3 regions of the Alishewanella sp. HH-ZS genome follow, and region 2 is predicted to be linked to each of the others. Evidence: predicted binding sites of a transcription regulator. Region 2 holds the regulator's gene; each other region holds the start of a gene.
What was found. Region 2 encodes sigma-54, which starts transcription at its own class of promoters, with help from an activator protein. Its sites were predicted from a motif close to GTTGGCACGNNNNTNGNNT; they were not measured.
Positions count from the first base shown of each region.

Region 1: a site for sigma-54 is predicted at 6,199-6,217, ahead of A9165_RS14295 (PEP-CTERM sorting domain-containing protein). Genes of this name have one in related genera too.
Region 3: a site for sigma-54 is predicted at 1,434-1,452, ahead of A9165_RS02910 (flagellar assembly protein T N-terminal domain-containing protein). Genes of this name have one in related genera too.

Region 1 covers NZ_LZEJ01000043.1:2,145-10,189, reverse strand. The annotation lists gene A9165_RS14325 (FMN-dependent NADH-azoreductase) at 64-666, opposite strand; gene A9165_RS14320 (sigma-70 family RNA polymerase sigma factor) at 920-1,519, shown strand; gene A9165_RS14315 (ChrR family anti-sigma-E factor) at 1,503-2,180, shown strand; gene A9165_RS14310 (aminotransferase class V-fold PLP-dependent enzyme) at 2,248-4,488, opposite strand; gene fadR (fatty acid metabolism transcriptional regulator FadR) at 4,619-5,335, opposite strand; gene dsbB (disulfide bond formation protein DsbB) at 5,521-6,054, shown strand; gene A9165_RS14295 (PEP-CTERM sorting domain-containing protein) at 6,303-6,824, shown strand; gene A9165_RS14290 (S8 family serine peptidase) at 7,030-8,045, shown strand, end outside.
Region 2 covers NZ_LZEJ01000014.1:38,511-46,555, reverse strand. The annotation lists gene A9165_RS07525 (KpsF/GutQ family sugar-phosphate isomerase) at 1-336, shown strand, start outside; gene kdsC (3-deoxy-manno-octulosonate-8-phosphatase KdsC) at 337-891, shown strand; gene lptC (LPS export ABC transporter periplasmic protein LptC) at 888-1,442, shown strand; gene lptA (lipopolysaccharide transport periplasmic protein LptA) at 1,432-1,923, shown strand; gene lptB (LPS export ABC transporter ATP-binding protein) at 1,920-2,642, shown strand; gene A9165_RS07500 (RNA polymerase factor sigma-54) at 2,758-4,275, shown strand; gene hpf (ribosome hibernation promoting factor) at 4,301-4,588, shown strand; gene ptsN (PTS IIA-like nitrogen regulatory protein PtsN) at 4,591-5,064, shown strand; gene rapZ (RNase adapter RapZ) at 5,061-5,918, shown strand; gene A9165_RS07480 (HPr family phosphocarrier protein) at 5,908-6,186, shown strand; gene A9165_RS07475 (proton-conducting transporter membrane subunit) at 6,362-8,045, shown strand, end outside.
Region 3 covers NZ_LZEJ01000004.1:98,051-106,095, reverse strand. The annotation lists gene A9165_RS02920 (FlgO family outer membrane protein) at 1-117, shown strand, start outside; tRNA gene A9165_RS02915 (tRNA-Arg) at 122-196, opposite strand; gene A9165_RS02910 (flagellar assembly protein T N-terminal domain-containing protein) at 251-1,393, opposite strand; gene A9165_RS02905 (LPP20 family lipoprotein) at 1,604-2,065, shown strand; gene flgN (flagellar export chaperone FlgN) at 2,072-2,506, opposite strand; gene flgM (flagellar biosynthesis anti-sigma factor FlgM) at 2,503-2,844, opposite strand; gene flgA (flagellar basal body P-ring formation chaperone FlgA) at 2,929-3,630, opposite strand; gene A9165_RS02885 (chemotaxis protein CheV) at 3,758-4,687, shown strand; gene A9165_RS02880 (protein-glutamate O-methyltransferase CheR) at 4,704-5,537, shown strand; gene flgB (flagellar basal body rod protein FlgB) at 5,601-6,002, shown strand; gene flgC (flagellar basal body rod protein FlgC) at 6,005-6,427, shown strand; gene A9165_RS02865 (flagellar hook assembly protein FlgD) at 6,438-7,163, shown strand; gene flgE (flagellar hook protein FlgE) at 7,176-8,045, shown strand, end outside.

The DNA.
Region 1 (8,045 bases), on a different contig from region 2:
CGGCCTGGTGGACGTGACTGAATGAAGCTAAAGATAACAGCTTTAACTAAAACGCTGACCGCTTTAGATAAAGAGTTGCTTCGCCAGCTCGGTCAGTTGTTGCTGTGCAGCGGTCAGGCCCTTTTCTGCCGCTTCCGGGCCCATATTCAGGCCTTCCGCATAAACAAAATGCAGCTGGGTCAGACCAACAAAGTTAAAGAAGGTTTTCAGGAACGGTACCTGAGAGTCAGCCGGCGTATTGGCATAAATACCACCGCGGGCCAGCACGAAAATCACTGGCTTGTCTTTTAACAGGCCAACCGGGCCGGTTTCGGTGTATTTAAAGGTGACACCGGCACGAGCCAGGCGATCTAATAAGGCTTTTAACTGGCTTGGCAGTGCGAAGTTATACATCGGCACACCAAAGACGATGGCATCTGCCGCTTCAATTTTAGCGATCAGCTCATCTGAACGAGCGGCCAAGGCTTGTTGCTCGCGGCTGCGCTCGGCGGCAGGCGTCATCCAGGCGCCGATTTCGCTCATTTCCAGATGCGGCAACGGCTGTGCATTTAAATCAATTTCCGTTACCTGGGCGCCAGACAGCTGTGCCAGTAAAAACTGCACCAGCTTGTTAGAGTTGCCATTGCTACCGCTGATTGAGCTATTAATTACCAGAATGTTTTTCATCGTTGCCTCCTTTGGCTAATCCAATAAAACTAGTTTACTTAGATTTTTTAGGAAAAAAATCCGATAATTTTGCTGTTTATGTTCGATTTATTGATTGATAAAAAATCAATCTACTCAGTGTCAGGCCGCGTAAAACATCAGGAACCCATTAGAACAGCTACTGGCCATACCAGGAAAACGAATTATGTTGGATTCTACCGTGCTGACAGGGCATCATGAGCACTCGGGGACGACCACGAGGATGCCAGACCGAATGACTATCAGTGCCGAGAGCGCCGAGCCACATATCCGCACCGGTCAATGGGAAGATGCCTTGACCTTTGTTGCCTTGCACGCCGATAAATCGGCTTATGCGGAGTTGTTTAATTATTTTGCGCCACGGTTAAAAGCCTTTGGTATGAAAATGTTCGGTAACGAACAACAGGCGCTGGAGATGGTGCAGGACACCATGTTAAACGTTTGGAAGAAAGCCCGCTTATTTGATCCCAGTCGTGGCTGTGCTTCAACTTGGATTTTTACCATCGCCCGTAATGTACGCTTTGACATGCTGCGCAAAAAGCAGAGTCGTAAAGATGATATTAGTGCGGACGATCTGTGGGCTGACGGTGACTATCCGGAGCTGGAAGAGTCCGCCACCGATCAGTGGGAAACCATGTTACTGAGCGAAAAGCTGGCACCGTTTTTTGATGCCTTACCGGTCGCACAGCGGCTGGTAATGCAAAAAGTTTATCTGGAAGAAAAATCACATCAGGAAGTAGCAGAAGAGCTCGACATCCCGCTGGGTACCGTTAAATCACGGATCCGGTTGGCGTTAGACCGTTTAAGAGAGGCATTAGATGACACACGCAGTTAAATTCCATCCCGGCATGATGTTAATGGAGCAATATGTTGCCGGCACTCTGTCGGCCGATGTGGCCCTTGCCGTAGCCACTCATATTGATTTGTGCCCGCATTGTCAGCGTGTTTGTCAGGACATTCATAACGACCAGGCTGATATGCTAGCAAGTATGCCGCTTGAGCAGAACGACACTGACGATTTTACCGCGCTGCTGGCAGAGATCACCGGGCAGCCGCAGCTGGACAAACCGCGGCAGAAAGCGGCTCGCGAACTGGTGAAAGTACAGATCAATGGTCGTGAATTTGCCATCCCGCGCGCGCTAAGCCGTCTGGCTGAGCAGCAGGGCAAGTGGCTGCAGCTTGGTGGTATTGCCACCGCCAAGTTACCGGCGGGCGATAAGATGCATGTGTCGTTATTGTATATTGATAAGGGCACAGAAATTCCGAACCATACCCACTTGGGTCTGGAAATGACACTGGTACTAAGCGGCACGATTTGTGATGAAAATGGCGAGTATGGTGCCGGGGACTTGCTAATCAACACCCCAGCCGACACACATACGCCGCATACCCGGGCTGATGAAGACTGTTTATGCCTGTCGGTGTTAAGCGCGCCACTGAAATTTAACAAAGGTTTGGTACGGTTACTCAACCCATTACAGCAGTTTTTCTATTAACGGTTTACCTGATGCAGCATGTTTGCGCCGGCTCTGCCGGCGTTTTTTTTACTAAGTGACGGCAGCACTAACTGAGTAATGCCACCCCACCCTGCAGATTCCACAATTTGCTAAAACCGAGGCGCCGCAGCACCCGTGCCGCCAGCAAGCTGCGATTACCACTGCGACAAACCAGCAATAAGCTCTGCTCTGGTTGTAATTGCTGTTGCAATACCGCATCGCAAAGCCGGGATAACGGCACTTCGAGTACCTCTGCACTAAGGGGCAAATAACGGTTCAAAGCACCGGCACTTTGCTCATAGGGCTCACGCACATCCAGCACGACCAAACCAGGTTCTGCTAATAAGTCTGGCAGCTGTGCCGACTGCAGTAAGGCAATGGCATCGTCGTTAGCCACTTCAACATAGCCACACAGGTGACTGCTGGCTTGCTGCAACTGCCAACATTGCTGATTTAACACCTGCTGCCATTGTTGCTGCGGTGCGCCGGCCAATAGGCTTTCCAGCAGCGGGCTTTCCTGTAGCGCCAGACTTAAACGGGTGACAAAGCGCTGTGCATAATCATGACTGGAAAACAGCAAGGTTTCGGGGTAAAGCTGAGCCGCCAGCTGTTGCAGGCTGTGTTGTAACATCAGCGCATCGCCACCTGCCAGATCGGTGCGGCCAATGCCGCCGGGTAATAGCAGATCGCCGACAAAAGCGGCTTTCAGCTCACCAGCTTGTTTTAGCAACAGGCTATAGGCCAGTGGACTATGGCCGGGTGTGGCGATACGGCTTAACTGGTAGGGGCCGATGTGCAACTGTTGTTGATCCTGCGGCCAACCGGTTTGATCAAACTGTTGGCCGCTAAAGAGTTGACGTAACAGCAGCGCAGCTTGTCCGGCTTGCTGGTGAATATGGGTTTCCAGCACGGCGACCAGCTTTAGGCCGCGGCTTTGAACAATATTCGATAACCGCTCGGTCAACGCCAGCACCGGATCAATAATCAGGGCTTGGCGGCTTTGCTGACACAGAAGCAAATAACTGCAGCAGGCATCATGTTTAAACTGATACAGGCCGCTGCTGGTCGGTATATTCAACGGATCGCCGTCTGTTAATACCAGACCATGTTGCTTAACCACCGACACCAGGCTGAGGATGCGTTGACAGGCTTGCTCACACTCGGCCTGACTAAACGCCGGCCCAAAGGATAAGCGGATCGCCCCTTCACTGCGCCAGCGCTCCAACCCCATCGCATCCAGCACAAAGCTACCTGTGACTTTTGAACTACAGGCCGATCCTGAGCTGACCCGAATACCGGCAGCGTCGAATAGATCCAGAATATCTTTGGCAAAAAAGCCGGGGACCGAGAAATTTAACGTGGTCGGCAGTGCCTGCGGTAAATCGCTGTTTAGCACCAGTGCCGGAAATAACTGACGTAGTGCCGCTAAGAGTTGTTCGCGGTATTGATAAAGTTGGTTGCTACCGACAAAGATGCTGTGCTCGGGATCCAGCAATTGCTGAAAGATATAGTTTAGCGCAGCAATACCCGGCAGGTTTTCGGTACCAGAGCGTAAGCCACCTTCCTGGCCACCACCTGTGATCAGTGGCTGATAAGGTGCCCCTTTGCGCACATATAAAAAGCCGATGCCTTTGGGGGCATAAAGTTTATGACCACTAAAGGGCGCATAATCAATGCGGCTTGCCGCCAAATTGAGCGGCATTTTGCCCAGCGCCTGTACACAATCAACCAACCAGTAAGCATCAGCATTATGCTGGTTCAACAACTGCTCAATCGCCTGCAAATCCTGCGGCACACCGGTTTCGTTATTGGCAGCCATAGTACAGACCAGAGCCGCTTTTGGCAGCAGCTCTGCCAGCGCCTCTAAGTCGAGCAGGCCATTGATAAGTACCGGGATGGCACGGATACTGGCATTAAGTTGTAGTAGGCAATTCCAGTGTTTCAGACTCTCCGGCACCGCCTTGTGTTCGGTTGCGCCATAGAGTAACAGGGTGTCAGGCCCCGCCAAGCCGCGCTCACGGATCGCCAGCAATGCCGACAGCACTGAGGTTTGGATGCCTTCGGTAGCGCCTGAGGTAAAGATAATGTCGCCGTTATCAGCGCCCAATAATTGGCGCGCCAGCTTGCGGCTGTGCTCTAACAACGCCTTGGCTTTAATGCCGGTACTGTGCGTGCTGCTGGGATTACCAAAATCCTGTTGCATACATTGCAACACGGCATCTGCCGCGCCGGGTAGCACCGCCGTGGTGGCGTTGTTATCCAGATAGATCTCACTGACTTTCCGGCAGGTCATGGCATCTGCTGACATCTTGGGCTCCGCTAAGGACTCACTTATAACAATTGGGAATATCTTATATCAAAAAGTGTAGTCAGCCCAGTGCGGCAGGTATAAAAAAGCCGCAGAGCGGGCTGCGGCTTTTATCTTAGCCTAACTTGGCTTATTCCATCAGATCGCGCGGAATGGTCGGCCGCAGTTCAGACCAGATCTTACCGCTGTCAATACCATATTTACGCACTGTCATCACCACATCATCATGCTTGCCGGTTTGCGCCAGGGCTTTTAATTGCTGATAGTACTGGCGGGCCAGTTCCCGCGCCGCCGGACTGGAAAAGTAAAAGCGGGCAATTTTGTTATACAAACCACGGAAACCATTTAAAATCAGCACATAGATCCGGTTTGACGAATGTAAAGCCAATTCATGGTTCAGGTTATAGTCAAAATCAGCAAAGGCTTCGGCTGTATCTTCCAACTGCTCAGCACCGGTAAGGACATCAATGACCTGTTGTTGATGGGTTTTAATGGCGCCGCGAATATAAATCGCACTGATATTAGTCCGGGCAGATAACAGCTCGTCGACCAGATCCGGCATCCGCTCTTCGTCCAGCCGGGCTAGGGTTTCCAAAATATTCAGGCCTGAGGTTTCCCAAAAGTTATTTACTTTAGTGGGTTTACCATGCTGAATAGTCAACCAGCCATCACGCGCCAGCCGCTGTAATACTTCACGTAGCGTGGTACGGGTAACACCAATTAATTCGGAGAGCTCGCGCTCTGCCGGTAAAATAGAACCCGGGGCAAATTTGCCGTTCCAGATAGAATCGACGATATATTCTTCGGCAAAACCCGCCGGGCTTTGCGCTTTAATCAGATTGGTCATGCACCGTTATCCGTGTCAATAATGGTTCTTATAAGTTGGCACTGATTGTACCAGAGCCGATGCCATTAACAAGTCAGCTTGTAAAAATAGCTTGCCAGCTTGCCACTGCCCTTCGGCTTGCATTGTGTATTTTGTTGAAATCCCTTAGATTAGCCAGCAAAACAACAATAACAGATCGTCATACCATGTTTAAAACACTGAAATCCTTATCGATGCAACGCTGGCCCTGGTTGCTGTTAGCGCTAACCGCTCTGGCTATGGAGCTAACCGGGCTGTATTTCCAGTACGCATTAAATTATCAGCCTTGCATTAAATGTATCTATATCCGGGTTGCTTTTGCCGGTATTTTAATGGCGGCGTTACTGGCGTTACTGGCACCTCGCAACGCAATGCTGAGGTTTGCCACACTGAGCTTATGGCTGGGTAGCGCTTTGTATGGCCTGTATCAGGCGCAGGAGCTGGTAAATATCGAACAAATCCTGGCCGGAGGAGGCTTTACGACCTGTGCCTTATTTGCGGATTTTCCAACCTGGTTGGCGTTAGATAAGTGGCTGCCTGCAGTATTTGAGGTTACCGGCACCTGTGGTGGTGTGGACTGGCAATTTGCCGGTTTAAGCATGGCGGCCTGGAGCCGACTGATTATGTTTACCTATAGTTTAACAGCTACTATCATCATCCTTAGCCAGTTCACAAAGTTATCACGCAATCCTTACCGTTAGTATTCAGCATCTGCAACCTGTAGCTAGTTCAGGTAGCAGATGCTGTAGCCCCACCAAAAGAATAGGTTCCGCACCATCCGTTCTAGGTTAAAAGAATAAAGAAAACCGCTTAATTGTTAACAGAGTTGACCTTGCTGTTAATGAGCTGGCATGAAGCGTGCATCCTGGATTTTGCAGTGCAGTTACTCTCAAACTGCATAAAAATGCATAATTTATAATAAACATTAATAATCCAGGAGTACGAATTAATGAAGAAGTTTTTTTCTGCGCTACTGCTTTTAGCCGGGTCCTTTGTATTGTTCCAACCTTCTGCTCACGCTTCTCTGATCCTTAGTCAGGATATCTATGAAGTTGAAGGTAGCAATAAAGCCTTAATAGGTTCTGTCAGCATCAATGTGCTAGAGGCGTTTGAATTTGATGTTGATAAATTTGAGGTCGAAGCCTGGTTTGAGTTGACGTTATTTGGAACAAGTTTTGTTCAGCAAATGAGCGATTTATTTTATGCTGAGTTTTCGATGAGCAATCTGAAACAAGGCCTGTCTTTTTTAACCTTCGAAGTCCTGGATGAGTTCAACAACATCAGCTACCAACTCTTTTTTGCTGATGATTTTGGTTTTATGGACATTTCAGCAGGCAGCTCATTAGGTGTTATTGAGATCTCTCTTGGTAATGCGCGGCTACCCGTACCGGCTCCCGCCACACTGGCTTTATTGTTGTTAGGGATGATTGGTTTAGCAAAGACTCGTCGTAGCTACACAGCAAAGCGTTAATACTGTCAGCTTTTATTACACCAATTTAAACACTTGCCGAAAAACATCATATAGCTGTCAGTTTTCTTTACAGTTAACTATAAAGGTGTTTTTTTAGCATAGTTATTCAAGTTGGTGCTAAAGCTAAGTACGATCTTAATAATGAGAAATAAAAATAATGCTAACAAAAAAACTTAATACTAAAATCAAGCTATTGAGCTTGTCTGTGATAGCAACCTGCTCAATCGGCAGCGTTGTTGCCAACCCTAACCTTGCTGCCAACCCGTTTGAGATCAGCGTTGATACCAGCGAACTTCAATTGTCTGAGCTTTCAGCAACCAAGGCTCCCTATATTATTCAGGTTAAAGGTCTGACTGGCGTTGAGCAAGCGGTAAATTTAGGCGAGCTGGCACCTAACAACCAACTGGCGGCGGGCAATATGTACAATGCCCAATCACCCGCTATGCAGGCCTATAATGAACGGGTAAGACAGTTCCATCAGCAGTTGGCTGAACAACAGGGCATCAGCAATATCCTGCACTCTTTCACACACACCTTTAACGGGTTTTCTGCGGTGTTAACTGCTGACGAGGCTCAGCGCTTACAACAACATCCTGATGTTATTGGTATCTGGCTGGATGAACCAATGCAACTGGATACAGCAAACACACCTGAATTCCTTGGTTTAAACGGTGCAAATGGTCAGCATACCCTTGGAGTGAAAGGCGAAGACGTCGTTATTGGTATTATCGATTCCGGTATTTGGCCTGAGAATCCAAGCTTCGCTGATGACGGTACTTACTCATTGCTGGAAAAATTCACTGGTTTTTGTGATTCTGGCCAGGATGCAACCTTTCGTTGTAATAATAAACTGATCGGTGCGCGCTTTTTCAACCAAGCCTTTACCTCTGTTTATAATTTACAGCCAGGTGAATATCGCTCGCCCCGGGATGCGGATAACCACGGTACTCACGTTGCTGCCACAGCGGCGGGCAACGAGCGGGTGCAAGCTATTATTGACGGCCAGCCTGCTGGTTTTGTAACGGGTATCGCTCCGCGTGCACGTATTGCGGCATACAAAGCTTGCTGGAATAGCAGTTACACCAGTCCGAGTGGCGTTGCTGAGCGGGGTTGCTTTGGCGGCGATACGATGGCTGCGATTGATGCCGCGGTAGCGGATGGTGTCGATGTTATCAACTACTCAATCAGTGGCAGTACTACAAGCCTGACCACAATAGCGGC
Region 2 (8,045 bases):
GTTGCCCGGCAAGCCAGTATTAAAGACGCCTTACTGGAGATATCAAAGAAAGGCCTGGGGATGACCACTATCGTCAATCCCGATGGCAGTTTGGCCGGTATTTTCACGGATGGTGATTTGCGACGTATTCTGGACCAACGCCTGGATATCCATACCGTAGCCATTGAACAGGTTATGACGGCGAATTGCATTACTGCCAAAGCCGATATGTTAGCGGCAGAAGCACTGAACATTATGCAGCAAAAGAAGATTAACGGCTTGATCGTAGTCGATGAGCAGCGCCAGCCGGTGGGCGCCTTAAATATGCATGATTTATTAAAAGCCGGGGTGCTATAAATGGAGCTGTATCAGCAACTTTATCAACCACTCAGTGACCAGCAAGCAAACCTGGCCCGTCAAATCCGCCTATTAATATGTGATGTAGACGGCGTATTCTCGGATGGTCGGATCTATCTTGGCAACGCCGGCGAAGAGTTAAAAGCGTTTCACACCCGCGATGGCTATGGCATCAAAGCATTGCGCCAGGCCGGTATTGAGGTGGCGGTCATCACCGGCCGGCGTTCCGCTATTGTAGAGCAGCGCATGAAGGCACTGACTGTAAAGCACATCTATCAGGGCCAGGAAAATAAAATGGCCGCCTTTGCGGAAATTCTGGCGCTGTTGCAACTTCAGCCAGATCAGGTTGCCTATATAGGTGATGATCTGGCCGACTGGCAGGTAATGCAGCACTGTGGCCTGGCTGTCGCTGTGCGGGATGCCCATCCCTATCTGCAACAACAGGCGCACCTTTGCACCAGTTTACCCGGTGGCTATGGCGCGGTGCGGGAACTGTGTGATTTGTTACTGATTGCACAGCAGCGCTTTCTGCAATTTGATGGTAGCAGCACATGAGAAAGTTTTTCGTATTAAGTGTCACCGCCCTGGTACTGCTTGCGGCCTACTTATGGTTTGCGCCGCAAGGCGGCGATACCGATCGCCAGGCCGACCGCGAATTCCTGCCCGATTATATTGCGGAAAACCTGACCTTGCGTGTTTATGACCAGCAGGGCTATATTGCGGATCATCTGCAAGCCAAACGGCTGGAACATTTTGAGCAACTGGGTTTTACGCAGTTTGAATTGCCGCGCTACACCCTGTTTAACGATGAACATCAAGCCGCTTGGGAAATCAGCAGTCAGCAAGGTATTTGGTTTCCGGAAGATAAAATTATTCTGGAACAGCAAGTCCTGCTCAGAAATTTGCTGCCTGGCGAGTTTATTGAACAGGTTGAAACAGCCTCATTACAAATGCTGTTGCCAGAAAAAACGCTGCAAACGCATGAGCGGGTGCGGCTTAGCGGACCAGGCTTTTATATTCTGGGCATCGGCCTGCAGGCCGACCTCACGGCACAACATTTAGTGCTGCAAAAACATCTGGAAACGGTATACGCCAATGAAAACTAAGTTATTAATCGCTGCAGTATTTTTTAGTTCGCAAGCTCTGGCAGCGACGAAGCCAGATCATACTTTGCCGATTGCGATTAACGCAGATAATACTGAGGCGTCCATTCGCGATAATATCGCGGTTTACGTCAACAATGTCGAAGTCACCCAAGGCTCCTTGCTAATCAAAGCCGATAAGCTGGAGATCAATGCCAGTGCCGGTAAAGGTAATGAGGTGTTTATTTTTACCGGTCGTCCGGCTACCTATTCCCAGTTACTGGAAGGCGACCGGCCGGTAACAGCCCAAGCGAATGAGATCCGCTACGATTTGGCCAGCCGGACCCTGACGCTGACTGCGGATGCCGAGCTTACCCAAAGCGGTTCTCTGGTGCGTGGTGATGTGATTCGTTATAACATCGAGTTACAACAGTTAACGGCCGGCAGTGAACAAAACCGGCGGGTAACCACCATTTTCACGCCAGAAACCAAGGAAAATCAATGAAGTTAGTGGTTTCACATCTGGCCAAAAGCTATAAAGGCCGGCAGGTGGTAAAAGATGTCAGTCTGGAAGTCAAAGCAGGTCAGATCGTTGGCTTGTTGGGACCCAATGGTGCCGGCAAAACCACCACTTTTTATATGATTGTTGGTCTGGTGCCATCCGATAAAGGTCAGATCACGTTAAACGAGCAAGATATCACCTTCGCCCCTATTCATCAGCGGGCCCGGGCGGGTATTGGTTATTTACCGCAGGAAAGTTCGATTTTCCGCAAATTGACGGTATACGACAATTTGCTGGCAATTCTGGAAACCCGAAAGGAACTTAACCGCCAGCAAAGGGAAGAAATCGCCGATGACCTGCTGGAAGAATTTCATATTGGCCATATTAAAAATAGCCTTGGTATGGCGCTGTCCGGTGGTGAGCGGCGGCGGGTAGAGATCGCACGCGCTCTGGCCGCAGATCCTGCTTTTATTTTGCTGGATGAACCCTTTGCCGGCGTGGACCCGATTTCGGTGCTGGATATTAAAAAAATTATTCAGCACCTATGCCAGCGCGGCATCGGGGTACTGATCACTGACCATAATGTGCGGGAAACCCTCGATGTCTGCGAAATAGCCTATATTGTCAGTCATGGTGAATTAATTGCCGCCGGCTCGCCGCAGGATGTGTTAGCGAATCAACAGGTCCGCGATGTATACCTGGGTGAGCAATTCAGGCTATAGTAGGGCAATCAGCGTCAAGTCCTCCACCCGCTGACACGGAAGGCGCAATCAGGCGGCACAGACCGCAGCCACTTCCAGGATGGAGGGGATATACTCAGGAGAGAATCAGACTTACATGAAGCCGTCTTTACAACTTCGCCTTGGCCAACAGCTAACAATGACGCCGCAGCTGCAGCAAGCGATCCGCTTATTGCAGCTTTCCACCATTGAGCTGCAGCAGGAAATTCAGGAAGCGCTGGATGCCAACCCCTTGCTTGAGCCCGACGACGACTTCGAACCGGGCACGCCCGAGACCGACCTGAGCCTGTCGAATATCAACCGTGAAGAAAGCAGCGGGTCAACGTCTGACAGTGAAGACTACCAGGCTGGTAATGACGATTATCCGGAATTTAATGACGTTAGTGAGCGCGATACCAGCGAGGCAATGGCCGAGCAGAATATCCAGGAGGACTTACCACTGGACAATAACTGGGACGATTTAGTCAGTGCCGCCCCGGTCAGCAATGGCGCCCTGCCAGACGAGGATCTGGTATATCAGGGCGAAACCACTGAAACCTTGCAGGATTATTTGCGTTGGCAAATGGACCTTACCCCTTTTTCTGAGACAGACCGCGCCATTGCCGAAGTCATTATTGAAGCCGTCGATGAAGCCGGTTTACTGACCATAGATGTGGAAGATATCTTAGCCTCACTGCAGCTGCCGGATGTCGAAGCCGATGAAGTCGAGGCTGTATTAAAACGGATCCAATTGTTTGACCCTGTCGGTGTGGCGGCCCGCTCAGTGAAAGAGTGCTTGCTGATCCAGCTACGGCAGTTTGATCCTGCCACCCCCTATTTAAATGATGCAAAACAAATAATCAGCGAATATACCGACTTTTTAGCTAACCGGGACTTTCGTTCTTTGATGCGGGTGACTAAACTCAAAGAAGATGAGTTAAAAGAAGTGATGCGCCTGATCCACAGCCTGAACCCGCGCCCCGGCGCCGATGTGATCAGGCAGGAACAGCAATATGTGATTCCTGATGTAGTGGTTACCAAGGTTAAAGGTCGTTGGCAGGTGGAGCTGAATCCGGATGCCATGCCCAAAGTGAAAATCAACCAGCAGTATGCTGCGCTGTCCAGAACGGTCAGAAGCAGTACCGACAGCCAGTTTATCCGCTCACATCTGCAGGAGGCGAAATGGTTTTTGAAAAGTCTGGAAAGCCGCAACGAAACCTTGCTAAAGGTCGCCAACTGTATCGTGCAACAGCAACAAGCCTTTTTTGAGCATGGCGAAGAGGCCATGAAACCCATGGTATTAAATGATGTGGCAGAAATGGTAAGTATGCATGAGTCAACAATTTCCCGGGTTACTACCCAAAAGTATATGCATACGCCGCGCGGAATTTTTGAACTTAAATTCTTCTTCTCCAGTCATGTTAGTACAGAGAGTGGTGGTGAATGTTCATCTACCGCCATCCGTGCCTTTATTAAGAAATTGGTGGCAGCAGAGAACCCGGCTAAGCCACTGAGTGACAGTAAGATGGCAGAAATCTTATCCGAACAGGGGATCAATGTCGCAAGGCGTACCATCGCCAAGTACCGTGAATCGCTGTTTATTGCGCCATCTAATCAACGAAAGACCTTGCTGTAAGTGTCTTAACAAGAAGGAAGAGTCTATGCAAATCAACTTAACTGGCCGTCATGTAGAAATTACCGACTCTCTGAGAGAATATGTAGACAGTAAATTTTCCAAGCTGGAGCGTCATTTCGAGAATATCAATAACGTGCATGTTATTCTGAACGTGGAAAAACTGAAGCAAATCGCTGAAGCCAAAGTACATTTGAACGGCGGTGAAGTTTTTGCTGTGTCAGAGGATGAAAATATGTATGCTGCAATTGACCAGTTAATTGATAAACTGGACCGGCAAGTGATTAAACACAAAGAAAAGTTGTCGCGACACTAACCATGATAAATTTAAGCGCTATGCTGGAGAAGAACTGCACCAAGAGTGCAGTTCTTTTTAACAGCAAAAAACGGATCCTCGAATATATTGCCGAGCTGGCTCATCAACAGCTGCCAGAGATGTCTGAGTACAGCATTCTGGAAGCCCTGATGACCCGGGAAAAGCTGGGTTCAACCGGTATTGGTGGTGGTATTGCCATTCCCCATGGCAAGCTCGACTGCGTCACCTCACCGATCCTGATATTTGTGGTAAGCCAGGATCCGATCCCCTTTGACGCTATCGATAACCAGGGCGTCGATATTTTTTGTGCCATCCTGATCCCGAAAGATCAGTGTCAGGCTCACTTAACTACACTTTCTGGTATTGCAAAACTGCTGACCCAAAAAGATCTGACCAAAAAGATCCGACATGCCAGTTCTGATCAGGAGCTGTATCAGTTATTAATGGACTATAGCCAACAAACGGGTGAAAAATGAAACTGCTGGTAGTCAGTGGCCGCTCAGGTTCAGGAAAATCGGTGGCGCTGAGAGTAATGGAAGATTTGGGCTACTACTGCGTCGACAATATTCCGGTTAATTTATTACCGACTCTCGCTAATGCGGTGATGGGTCAGTATGAGCGGGTTGCCGTCAGTATTGACGTACGTAATCTGCCGAATGAACCGGAAGAGCTGGCGGAGATCCTGTCTTACCTGCCGCGTAAGCTGGAACTGACTATCCTGTATCTGGATGCGGACCACACTACCCTGATTAAACGCTTTAGCGAAACCCGGCGTTTACATCCGCTATCTCACCAGGCGATGTCACTGGATGAAGCGATCTCCCGCGAACAGCAACTGTTAGATCCTATTGCCAGCCGCGCCGATCTCTATATTGATACCACTGACCTTAACGTACACCAACTGGCAGAAGTATTGCGTGAACGGATCCTTGGCCAGAAAACCGGTCGCCTGGTGATCCTGTTTGAGTCCTTTGGCTTTAAATATGGCATTCCCAAGGATGCCGACTTTGTGTTTGATGCCCGTTTTCTGCCCAATCCGCACTGGGAACCAGAGTTAAAGCCCCTGACGGGTCTGGATCAGCCAGTAAAGGACTATCTGGCGGCAGAAGCCATAGTAGGTAAATATATCTGGCAAATTAACAGCTTTATCAGCAGTTGGTTACCGCATCTGGAGCGTAATAGCCGCAGCTACCTGACAATCGCTATCGGTTGCACCGGTGGCCAACACCGTTCGGTTTATATCGCGGAAAGTCTGGCGGAAAGCTATCGCAGTCAACGTGATGATGTGCAAATCCGGCACCGGGAGTTAAAACGTCATCATGGCCGCTAAACTCAGTCAACAGGTTACCATCATCAATCAGCTGGGGTTACATGCCAGGGCTGCCACTAAGTTGGTACAACTGTGCCAGAAATTTTCGGCTAAGGTTGAACTGGTGCAGGATGACGGTAAAACGGCCGATGCCGGTAGTGTGCTGGCACTGCTGATGCTGGCCAGTAGCAAGGGCAAAACCCTGACTGTTACCACTGAAGGGCCTGATGCTGCAGCAGCGCTAGAGGCGATAGTGGCGTTAATAGACGCCGGCTTTGACGAGCTCTGAACCGGCGATTTCGGCCGGTTTTTCTTTATTCCCCCCCCTAAATCTGCTATCTTTACTGCCTTGTTCAGTTTTTTTAATTGAAAATTAGTAGCTTGAACTACTCTTAAACAGCAATCCGCGCCACGCTGGGGTGCGTATCAACCGCAATTTCAGGCTATCTAAACAGGAGTAGCTTATGTTATATGTGGTCCTCTCGATCTTTTTGCTCGCCTGTATCGCGCCACATCTGTATCGACTGCTCGGTAAACATACTGGTCTGGTGCTAGCGTTGTTACCCGCTACGCTATTTATCTATTTCGCCAGCCAACTCAGTGCCGTCAGTCAGGGGCAGCCGCTGCTGCAAAGCTGGCCATGGTTTCCGGGGCTGGGTATTCAGCTCAGCTTTATGCTGGATGGCTTGTCGTTACTCTTTGCCTTACTGATCACCGGTATCGGCACCTTTATCCTCTGCTATGCCGGCCAATATCTGCAAGGGCATCCGGCACTGGGGCGCTTTTTTTTATTCTTGCTCAGCTTTATGGGCGCCATGCTCGGCCTGGTATTATCCGATAATCTGATCACCTTATTTGTGTTCTGGGAACTGACCACCGTCAGCTCCTTTATGCTGATCGGCTTTAATCACGAAGATAGCGAGTCACGCCAAAAAGCCCATCAGGGGTTGATGGTAACAGTGCTGGGTGGTTTGGCGCTGATGACAGGGCTGATTATGCTGGGTATGGCCGCGGGCAGCTATCAACTGAGTGATGTGCTGCAACAGGATTTGACCGGTCACAGCCTCTATCTACCGATGCTGATCCTGATCCTGCTGGGAGCCTTTACCAAATCAGCGCAAACACCTTTTCATTTCTGGCTACCGAATGCGATGGCAGCTCCAACACCGGTAAGTGCTTACTTACACTCTGCAACTATGGTAAAGGCCGGGGTTTATCTGCTGGCGCGCCTGCAACCCAGCCTGGGAGGCAGTGAAGTCTGGTTGCTGACCTTAAGTGCAGTGGGAGCACTCACTATGCTGACCGGTATTTTCCTGGCCAGCCGCGCCACCGGCATCAAAAAAGTGTTGGCCTATTCCACTGTGATGGCGCTGGGTACCCTCACCATGTTACTGGGGTTAGGTACCGAAAAGGCGGCGCTGGCCGCAGTCACCTTCTTATTGGCGCATGCGCTCTATAAAGGGGCACTGTTTATGATTGCTGGTATTCTCGACCATGAAGCCGGCATTAAGGACTTTGAGAAAGCATCCGGCTTACGTAAGCTGATGCCGCGCACTACCCTGGTTGCGGTAGTGGCGGCTCTGTCTCTGGCCGGAGTGATCCCGCTATTTGGTTTTGTCGGTAAAGAGCTGCTGCTGGAGGCAGTGTTAAGCGGCTCGCAGTGGCAGTTGGGACTGACCGCCGCTACGGTACTGGCGAATATCTTTGTGGTGCTGGTTGCTGCGCTGTTGGCGATTAAACCCTGGTTTGGTCAGGCGTTACCGACACCTAAGCCGGCGCATGATCCGGGCTGGCAAATGTTAGTCGGGCCCGCCGTACTCGCTACGCTTGGCTTGATTTTCGGTCTGTTACCGATGCTACCGGATCAGTACTTATTAAATGCGGCAGCAACCGCGGTCTATGGCCAACCTATTAGCGGTTATCTGGCACTGTGGCATGGCATTAACCTGCCACTGCTGCTTAGCCTTGGCAGTCTGGTGTTGGGTTTATTACTATTCCGCTTCTGGCAGCCGTGGCGCAAACTTACCGCCGTGGTGGAGACGCTGAGTAAAGCCGGGCCGGAAGCCGGCTACAACAAACTGATGGCAGCGCTGGTCAGCTTTGCCGCCTGGCAAACACGGGTGCTACAGAACGGTTATTTACGCAACT
Region 3 (8,045 bases), on a different contig from region 2:
GGTATCATGATTAATGCCCGGGTAATCAATTTCCGCACTAAGGTTGTGGCAGCGAGTTCGCAGCAGCTGATCCCGCATTTTGTGGTTAGCTCGCTGTATCCGCAAATACTGCGCTAGGAGATGGCCGCCCCAACAGGAATCGAACCTGTAACTGCCCCTTAGGAGGGGGCCGTTATATCCATTTAACTATGGGGCGGGCGGCGCAGAGTCTAACAGACTGAAAAGATTCTGTGAATCTTTTCGATGGCGGCTAGTTTGCCGCCAGACTGACGATATCACCAGTTTGAATATGATTGAGTAATTGTTGTGACGGCGACGCTGCCCAAGCGCCATCTGGCGTCACTTCAGTTAGCAGCAGTTGCAGTGGACTGTGTAATAAGCGGCGTATCTGGGCATCCTGAGGATCACGTTGTAACTGAATAATCTGGATCTGGTCACCAACCTTTAAACCATGATTGGTGCCCAATGCGATCTGAATTTGTTGTTGGCGAACCTGTCGGATTTGGGTGAGTAAAGGCTGGCATTGCAGTTGTTGACTAATATCCTGTGCAGCAGTGCGCAATACCTGATCAATTTTCTGCCCATATGGCATCTGCCAGAATGCCATGCTGTGGCTGCCTGGGGTTGACTCTGCCGATGGCCAATAGCTGCCCGTACGATACTCCTGTTGATAGCGCACCCGGCGTTCAAAGGTGTCATATAGCCAAAGTTCAAAGGCAAAGAAACGCTCATGTTGCGCGCTTTGCCAGAATTTATGTAATGGTCTTCCCAGCGACAAATCGTTAATACTAGCCAGAAGCACAAATTGATGACCTCGGGCAAAAAGCGCATCTGCGCTAGCCTGATCTAGCATTTGTAACGGAATAATTTGGGGTGCGGGTTCAATCACTAAAGCAGGTGCATAGTCGCGGAGGTGGCGTTGTAGCTGCTTACTGCTGTCACTACCTAGCTGAAACAGCTGACCGATGATCGCATCCTGGCGTGCCTGAAGTTGCACGTCACTGACCAGTAACGGTATCCGGTATTGCCCCCGGCAAGCTTTACCCTCGGCTACGATATGGGCTTTCAGTGTTATTGTTACCTGGTTTTTACTTTGAACCTCCGACAGCAATTGCACCTCCTTCAGCTCGGCAGCACTACTAAGCGTGATCTGACTATGCTGCATAATGCCTTGAATCACCTGCTGCTGGCTTTGTAAACGAGCGCCGGCAAACAGGCTGGCACGTTGCAGAGCGTCTTCGATAGCTGCGCGTCGGGCGCTGTTCAAATCGCCACGCTCTATAGCGGCTTGCCCGGTCGCTTCATACCAGTTAGCCAGAGCGGCCGTATTCAACCCCAGACTGAGACAGCCCACAGCTGCCAGGATCGCGCCTTTGATTATTTTCAGTTTCATAACAAACCTGTTAATCACCACGTTGGTAATAACATGTATAAAGCAAAGTTTATGCCTAACTGGCATTTTTTTTGCTAATAACAATACAGCAGTTTGGAACGCATGCTGTTTCAGTGCAAGCTGGCGGTGTGTATTGGTTAACAGTAGGGCTCTCAAACTGTGCTGTCGTGAGTAGTTTGGCAGTGCAGGCTAAGACTAAAGGTAACTATTATGAACAGGTTAGGTATTGTTTTGCTCGGCGGTGTGCTCGTTACGGCTGGCTGTAGTCAGTTTGCCGATCGTCATATTGAGTACCAGCATGAGACACCAGTTAGCTTCCCAGTGATTACTGCGCTGGGTGCAGCGCCAATATCGTTACAGCAGGGCAGTAACGAGACGCAAAAGATGCTGCTGGCTATGCGGGCGTCAAAGCTTGAGGCCTATCGTGAGTTGGCGGAGCGGGTATATGGTCAAAGAATTGACAGCCAGAATACCGTCAGTGCTATGGTGGCAAAGAATGATATACTTGAAGCTTCAGTTCAGGGCTTGATCCGTGGTGCCAGGGTAGTGAAAAGCTATGCTGTAGATGATACTTACGTGACGGAGCTGGAGCTCAATTTTGCCGAAGTGTATGCCACCTTGCAACATACTCAACCAAAACAAAGTATCCGGAGTGTGCGCTACCTGTGGTAGCGCTGGTCAGGCTTTAATGCCTGGCCCTTTATTTTCAACAGCCGGTTGGCCTTTACTGGTATAAGTCAGGCCGGATTTGCCTTTCGCGCCCAATAATTCATTCTTAAAGCGTTGCAAAATAAGCTGGCTTTGCTCCAGCGCTTGCTGATTAACGGCGGTTTGAGCTTTGCAGTTGGCTAGTTTTTGTTCCAGCAGTGAACGTTGTTCCAAAAACCAGGCTTCAGTTTTTATCGCTGCTAGCTCTGGCAGTGTCGCAAGTTCAGCATCAGTGGCACTAATTTGTGTTAACAGCGCCGTTTTCTCGGCAATAACCTGCTCTAAGGTTTCAACCTGTCTTTCAGCGAGAGCGGTTAGTTCATTTTTTAAAAGCAGCAACAGCGCATCTAATTGCGCTGCTTGCTTGGTCAGGACAGTGATGATGGGCTCGTAGCTACTGTTCATTTGCGGTCGAATAAATCGCCTTCAAATTGCATAATGCGTTTCGCCAGCATCTCAACATTCACTTTATATTTGCCTTCGGCGATGGCTTGTTTGATTTTATTTACCCGCTCTTGGTCAATACCAGAGCTGTTAGCGGCTTTTTCCTGTAATTTGGAAAATTGCTGTGCCTGTGGGGTAATGGATACCGAATCCTGCTTTTGTACTGCCTGATTGCTGGCATTTTGTTGCACCGCCGTTTGCTGGCGTTGAACTAATTGCTCAGTGCTACCGGCATTGCCGGCCTTGTCAGTTTTGACCTGCGGTGCATTTTGCTGCAGGTTGTTGATATTTATAGCCATATTAGAACCTCATCACCTTAAACACAGTCCTTATGCTTAGGTTAACGGCAGTTTGCCTCTAAACTTTAGCACTTTTTTCAGAATTTAAAACCGGACCTTTACCTGATTGACACCGGTCACTTCGGTGCTAATGGCACGGCCAGATTGTTGATTACGCACCTGGATTACGTCACCCAGGGTACCATCCTGTTGTGCAACGCCTGTGGCGGATACGGCAAGGCCACCTTGGCTGATTTCTATTGTAACAATATCTCCCCGGCATACAAGACAAAGATCCTGTAAACTAAGGATTTGGCCCGCACTCAGGCTGCGTTTATTGCGACTGCCGGCAACTGCTGCGGTATCCTGCACGATATTGCCACGTACCAACCGACGTTCCCGGCGTTGCACTTCCAGCATATCGGCAGTGATGACGGTTCCTGGAGCAATATTTTGTCTGCTGACGACCAAGGTTAACCATTCCGTCAGCCGGGCGGGCAGAAACAACTGCCAGCTAGTTGGCTCAGTACAACTAATCTGTACCGTAGTTTGGCGCGGGTTGGCATTGGCCGGCAGACTGATTTGTGGCTGATGGGCGCAGTCTTTACTGCCAATCCGGCTATCAAGTGCCGTGACGTGGATTTCGCTCTCCAGCTCATCGACTGCCCATGCCGTTTGCAGCCAGTCCTTTACCGCATCAGTCAGTTGCGATGGACTAAATTGTTGCACTTGCGCCTGACACCAGGGACTGATGCTGAAGGCAAGTAGCAGGATGCCGCTGCGGATAAAATTTTCGTACTTTTTCATATGGTTTGGCTATGCTTTACGAATAAAGGGTTATAACATGCCTTAAGTTAGACAGCGCCGTACTTTTGACTACGACGTTACCACGATATGCAAATACCAAGCCGTTTGGCTGCCTAAGGAGAGCTTGATGTCCAGTATTCTCGATTCCGTTAACCAACGTACGCAGCTGGTTGGGCAGAACCGCCTGGAGTTATTGCTCTTTAAGCTCAATGGTCGCCAGCGCTACGGTATTAATGTGTTTAAAGTGCGGGAAGTTTTGCAATGTCCAAAGCTTACGGCTATGCCGAAGCGAAATCCTTTTGTGCGTGGTATTGCTCATATTCGCGGGCAAACGATTTCCGTGATTGATTTAAGCCTGGCAACCGGTGGTAAGGCAATCGCCGATTTATCGACCGCCTTTATTATCATTTCCGAGTACAACCGCTCGGTACAGGGGTTTCTGGTCAGTGGGGTAGAGCGTATTGTTAATACGAATTGGGAATCGATTATGCCACCACCCAAGGGTACCAGTGGCAAGCAAAGTTACCTGACCGCGGTGACCGAAATTGATAAAGAGTTAGTTGAGATCCTAGACGTTGAAAAAATCCTCGAAGAGATTTCCCCTTCGCCGACGATGATTCATGATGAGGCTGTTACCCAAAGTATTACTACTGATCTGGGAGGGCGGGTGATTTTAATCGCCGATGATTCTGCAGTCGCCCGTAATCAGGTAAAACGGTCATTAGAACCACTGGGTGTCAGAATGCATTTGGTCAATAACGGTCGCGAGGCGCTGACTTATTTACAGCAGCAGGCGAAAGAGTGTCAGGAGTCAATTACTGAAAAAGTTGGCTTGTTGATCTCTGATATTGAGATGCCGGAAATGGACGGCTACACCCTGACTGCAGAAGTGAAAGCTGACCCTAAACTGCGCCGTCTGCACGTTATTCTGCACACCTCGCTAAGTGGCGTTTTTAATCAGCAGATGGTTCAAAAAGTGGGGGCTGAAGACTTTATCGCCAAGTTTAACCCAGACGAGCTCGCGCAATCGGTACAGAAGTGGTTACATGTAGATTAAAAGCTGAGGACGTTGCGTGACAGATAAACAATTACAGGAATCTGAATACCGGCAATTCCGGGATTTTCTGGAGCAACAGTGTGGCATCGTATTGGGTGATAATAAGCAATATCTGGTGAAAAGCCGTTTAGCACCATTGATGCAACGTTTCAGCATTAGCACCCTCTCTGAATTGCTCAACAAAACTATGAACCCGTTTGAACGGCAGTTGCGTTCGGCTGTTATTGACGCTATGACCACTAATGAGACTTTGTGGTTTCGAGATACCTATCCTTATGAGTTGTTAAAGAGCCAAATTTTTCCGGAGCTGGAAAAAACTTGCCGCAGTGTCAAAATTTGGTCAGCAGCCAGTTCTTCCGGTCAGGAGCCGTATTCTATTTCCATGACTGTGCTGGAATACCAGCAAGGCCGGCCCAATGCCTTTCCTGCCGGGGTAAGTATTTTAGGCACGGATATTTCTAACACTATGTTAGAACACTGCCAGCGTGCCGAATATGATGGCTTGGCTTTAGCTCGTGGTTTATCACCGGAGCGGCGTAGCCGTTTTTTTGAAGACAGCGGCAAAGGTATGATGCGGATCAAGGAGCAAGTGAAAAAAAACGTCAGTTTCCGGCACCTTAACCTGCTCGATAGCTACACCTTACTGGGCAAGTTCGACATTATATTTTGTCGCAACGTGCTGATTTATTTCTCTCCTGAAGTTAAAGCGAAAATTATTCGCCAGTTTTCGCAGGCACTAAACAGCCGTGGTCACTTAATCCTTGGTGCTTCAGAATCCTTGTCCAGCCTGAACGAGGATTTTGAAATGTTACGTTGTAATCCTGGCATTATCTACCGCAAAAAAACCTGACCTTTCAATTTGGCCTGCTTTTTGCTTCCTCATGTTTAACGTGTAACAAGAGGTGGCAAGAAAATGGCTATCAGCTTTGACAAAGCCTTTGGCATGCACCCGGATGCATTATTAACCCGGGATCGGCGTGCACAGGTGCTTTCAGAAAATATCGCTAATGCAGATACGCCGGGCTATAAGGCTAAAGATCTGGATTTCCAGCAGGCACTTAACAACGCGCAGTCGCGACAGAGCCGTCCGGTGAGTCGCACGCACGAAGGGCATTTTGCCATCTCTACCCAAAGCCGGCAGGAAGTAAAATTTCGTAACCCGGATCAACCGGATACCGGCGATGGTAATAGTGTGGACGTGCATCATGAGCGGAATGCGATGATGCAGAATGCTATTCAGTATCAAACCAGCTTGCAGTTTTTAAACAGCAGAATCAGTGGCCTGAAAAAGGCTATCACAGGTACGGGACAATAATCATGAGCTTATTTAAAGTTTTCGATATTGCCAGTTCCGGTATGACTGCGCAGTCAGTACGGATGAATACCACGGCCAGCAATATGGCAAATGCCAATAGTGTCAGTAGCAGTATTGATCAGGTTTATAAAGGCCGGCATCCGGTCTTTGCTGCGGAGCTGTCGGAGGCCAGGCGGCAACAAGATGCCGGTAGCGGCGTAAAAGTGCTGGGTATCGTCGAGTCTGACGCGCCACCGGTGATGGAGTATGCGCCTAATCATCCGCTGGCGGACGAAAATGGCTTTGTCTACAAGCCGAACGTTAACATCATGGAAGAAATGGCGAATATGATTTCCGCTTCCCGCTCCTATGAAACGAACGTCCAGACGGCAGACGCCGCCAAGCAAATGCTCATGCGCACCCTGCGTTTAGGGCAGTCTGGTTAAGGAGTAATGGATGAACAGCGTAAGTAACAATTCAGCACTGAATAACCTGTACTGGGAAGAAAAACCTAAAGTACAGGACCGTAATAATGGCGCATTAACTCAGGCGGATTTCTTTGCACTGCTAACGCAGCAACTGGCTTATCAGGATCCAACCAAACCGGTTGAGAATGATCAGATGATTGCGCAAATGACCAACTTTACTACTGCCGATGGGATAGGAAAGTTAAACGAGAACTTTTCTAATTTGGCACAGAGTATGACGTCTAATCAGGCACTGCAAGCGTCGTCTCTGGTGGGACGTTCAGTGTTGACGCAATCTAACCAAATCGTGTTTACCGGTGATAGCCTGGCACGTGGCGTTATTGATTTAGAGCGGCCCGCCAGCTCGCTAAGAGTAATGGTAGAGAATGAGAAAGGCGAGCTGATCCAAAGTTTTAGCGTAGAGAACCCTAAGATGGGCCGTAACAGCTTTATCTGGGATGGCACCTATTTACCTTCGGGCGAAAGTAGCGCTGATCGGATTGACGGAGAGTTGTCAGAGCGGGTCAGAGCCGGCACTTACAGGCTAAAAGTCGAAGCCAGTTACAGTGACGGTACCCGCGCCAGTATTCCGGCGAATGTCTACACGCCGGTCGGTAGTGTCAGTATGAACACTAATGGTAAAGGCATCATGCTGAATCTACTGGGACTTGGTGCGGTGAAACTGGGTGATGTGTTAGAAGTATCTTACGGTTAAGCGAGGTTTGTTATGAGTTTTAATATTGCACTAAGCGGCCTGGCTGCCGCACAAAAAGATCTGGATGTTACAGCGAACAATATTGCCAACGTAAATACCACGGGCTTTAAGGAATCTCGTGCCGAGTTCGCTGATGTTTATGCCACTTCTATTTTTGCTTCCGGGCGCACCAAGGTTGGTGACGGTGTAACGACAGCTGTCGTTGCGCAGCAGTTTAACCAGGGCGCTCTGCAGTTTACTAACAATTCACTGGATCTGGCGATCACCGGCGAAGGCTTTTTTGCGACGACGCCAGATCGTGTATCCCGGGATATGACCTATAGCCGGGCAGGGGCCTTTAAGCTAAATAAAGATAACTTTATTGTTGATAATAAAGGTAACTTTCTCCAGGGGTTTTCGGTCGATCCAGTAACAGGTGAAAATCAATCGGTAAGCCTTAGTACAACAGCGCCGATTTCGATCCCGACTTCAGCCGGAGCGCCAAGAGCGACCAACAATATTTTCCTGAGTATGAATGTTGACTCCCGGGAAATAGCTAAAGATCCGCTGGTGCCCTTTAACGCCACTGACCGCTCTACCTATAACCATTCGACGTCGGTAACTGTTTATGACAGTCTGGGTGAAGCTCATACGGTAACGACTTACTTCAGAAAAACACCAACCACACCACCAGCGAATGCCGAGTGGGAAACTTTTGTGGTGTGGGATGGTATTACGGCAACTCCGTTCCAAGGGGATAACGTTGTTTTTGACTCCAGCGGTAATTTTGTCACGCCACCAGTGCCGACCATAACGTTACCTGCGGCACAGTTGAATGATCCTTTGCTCGGTTATCTGACCAACGGCGCACAATTTGCCGCTGATGTTGTGGTCAATTTCCGG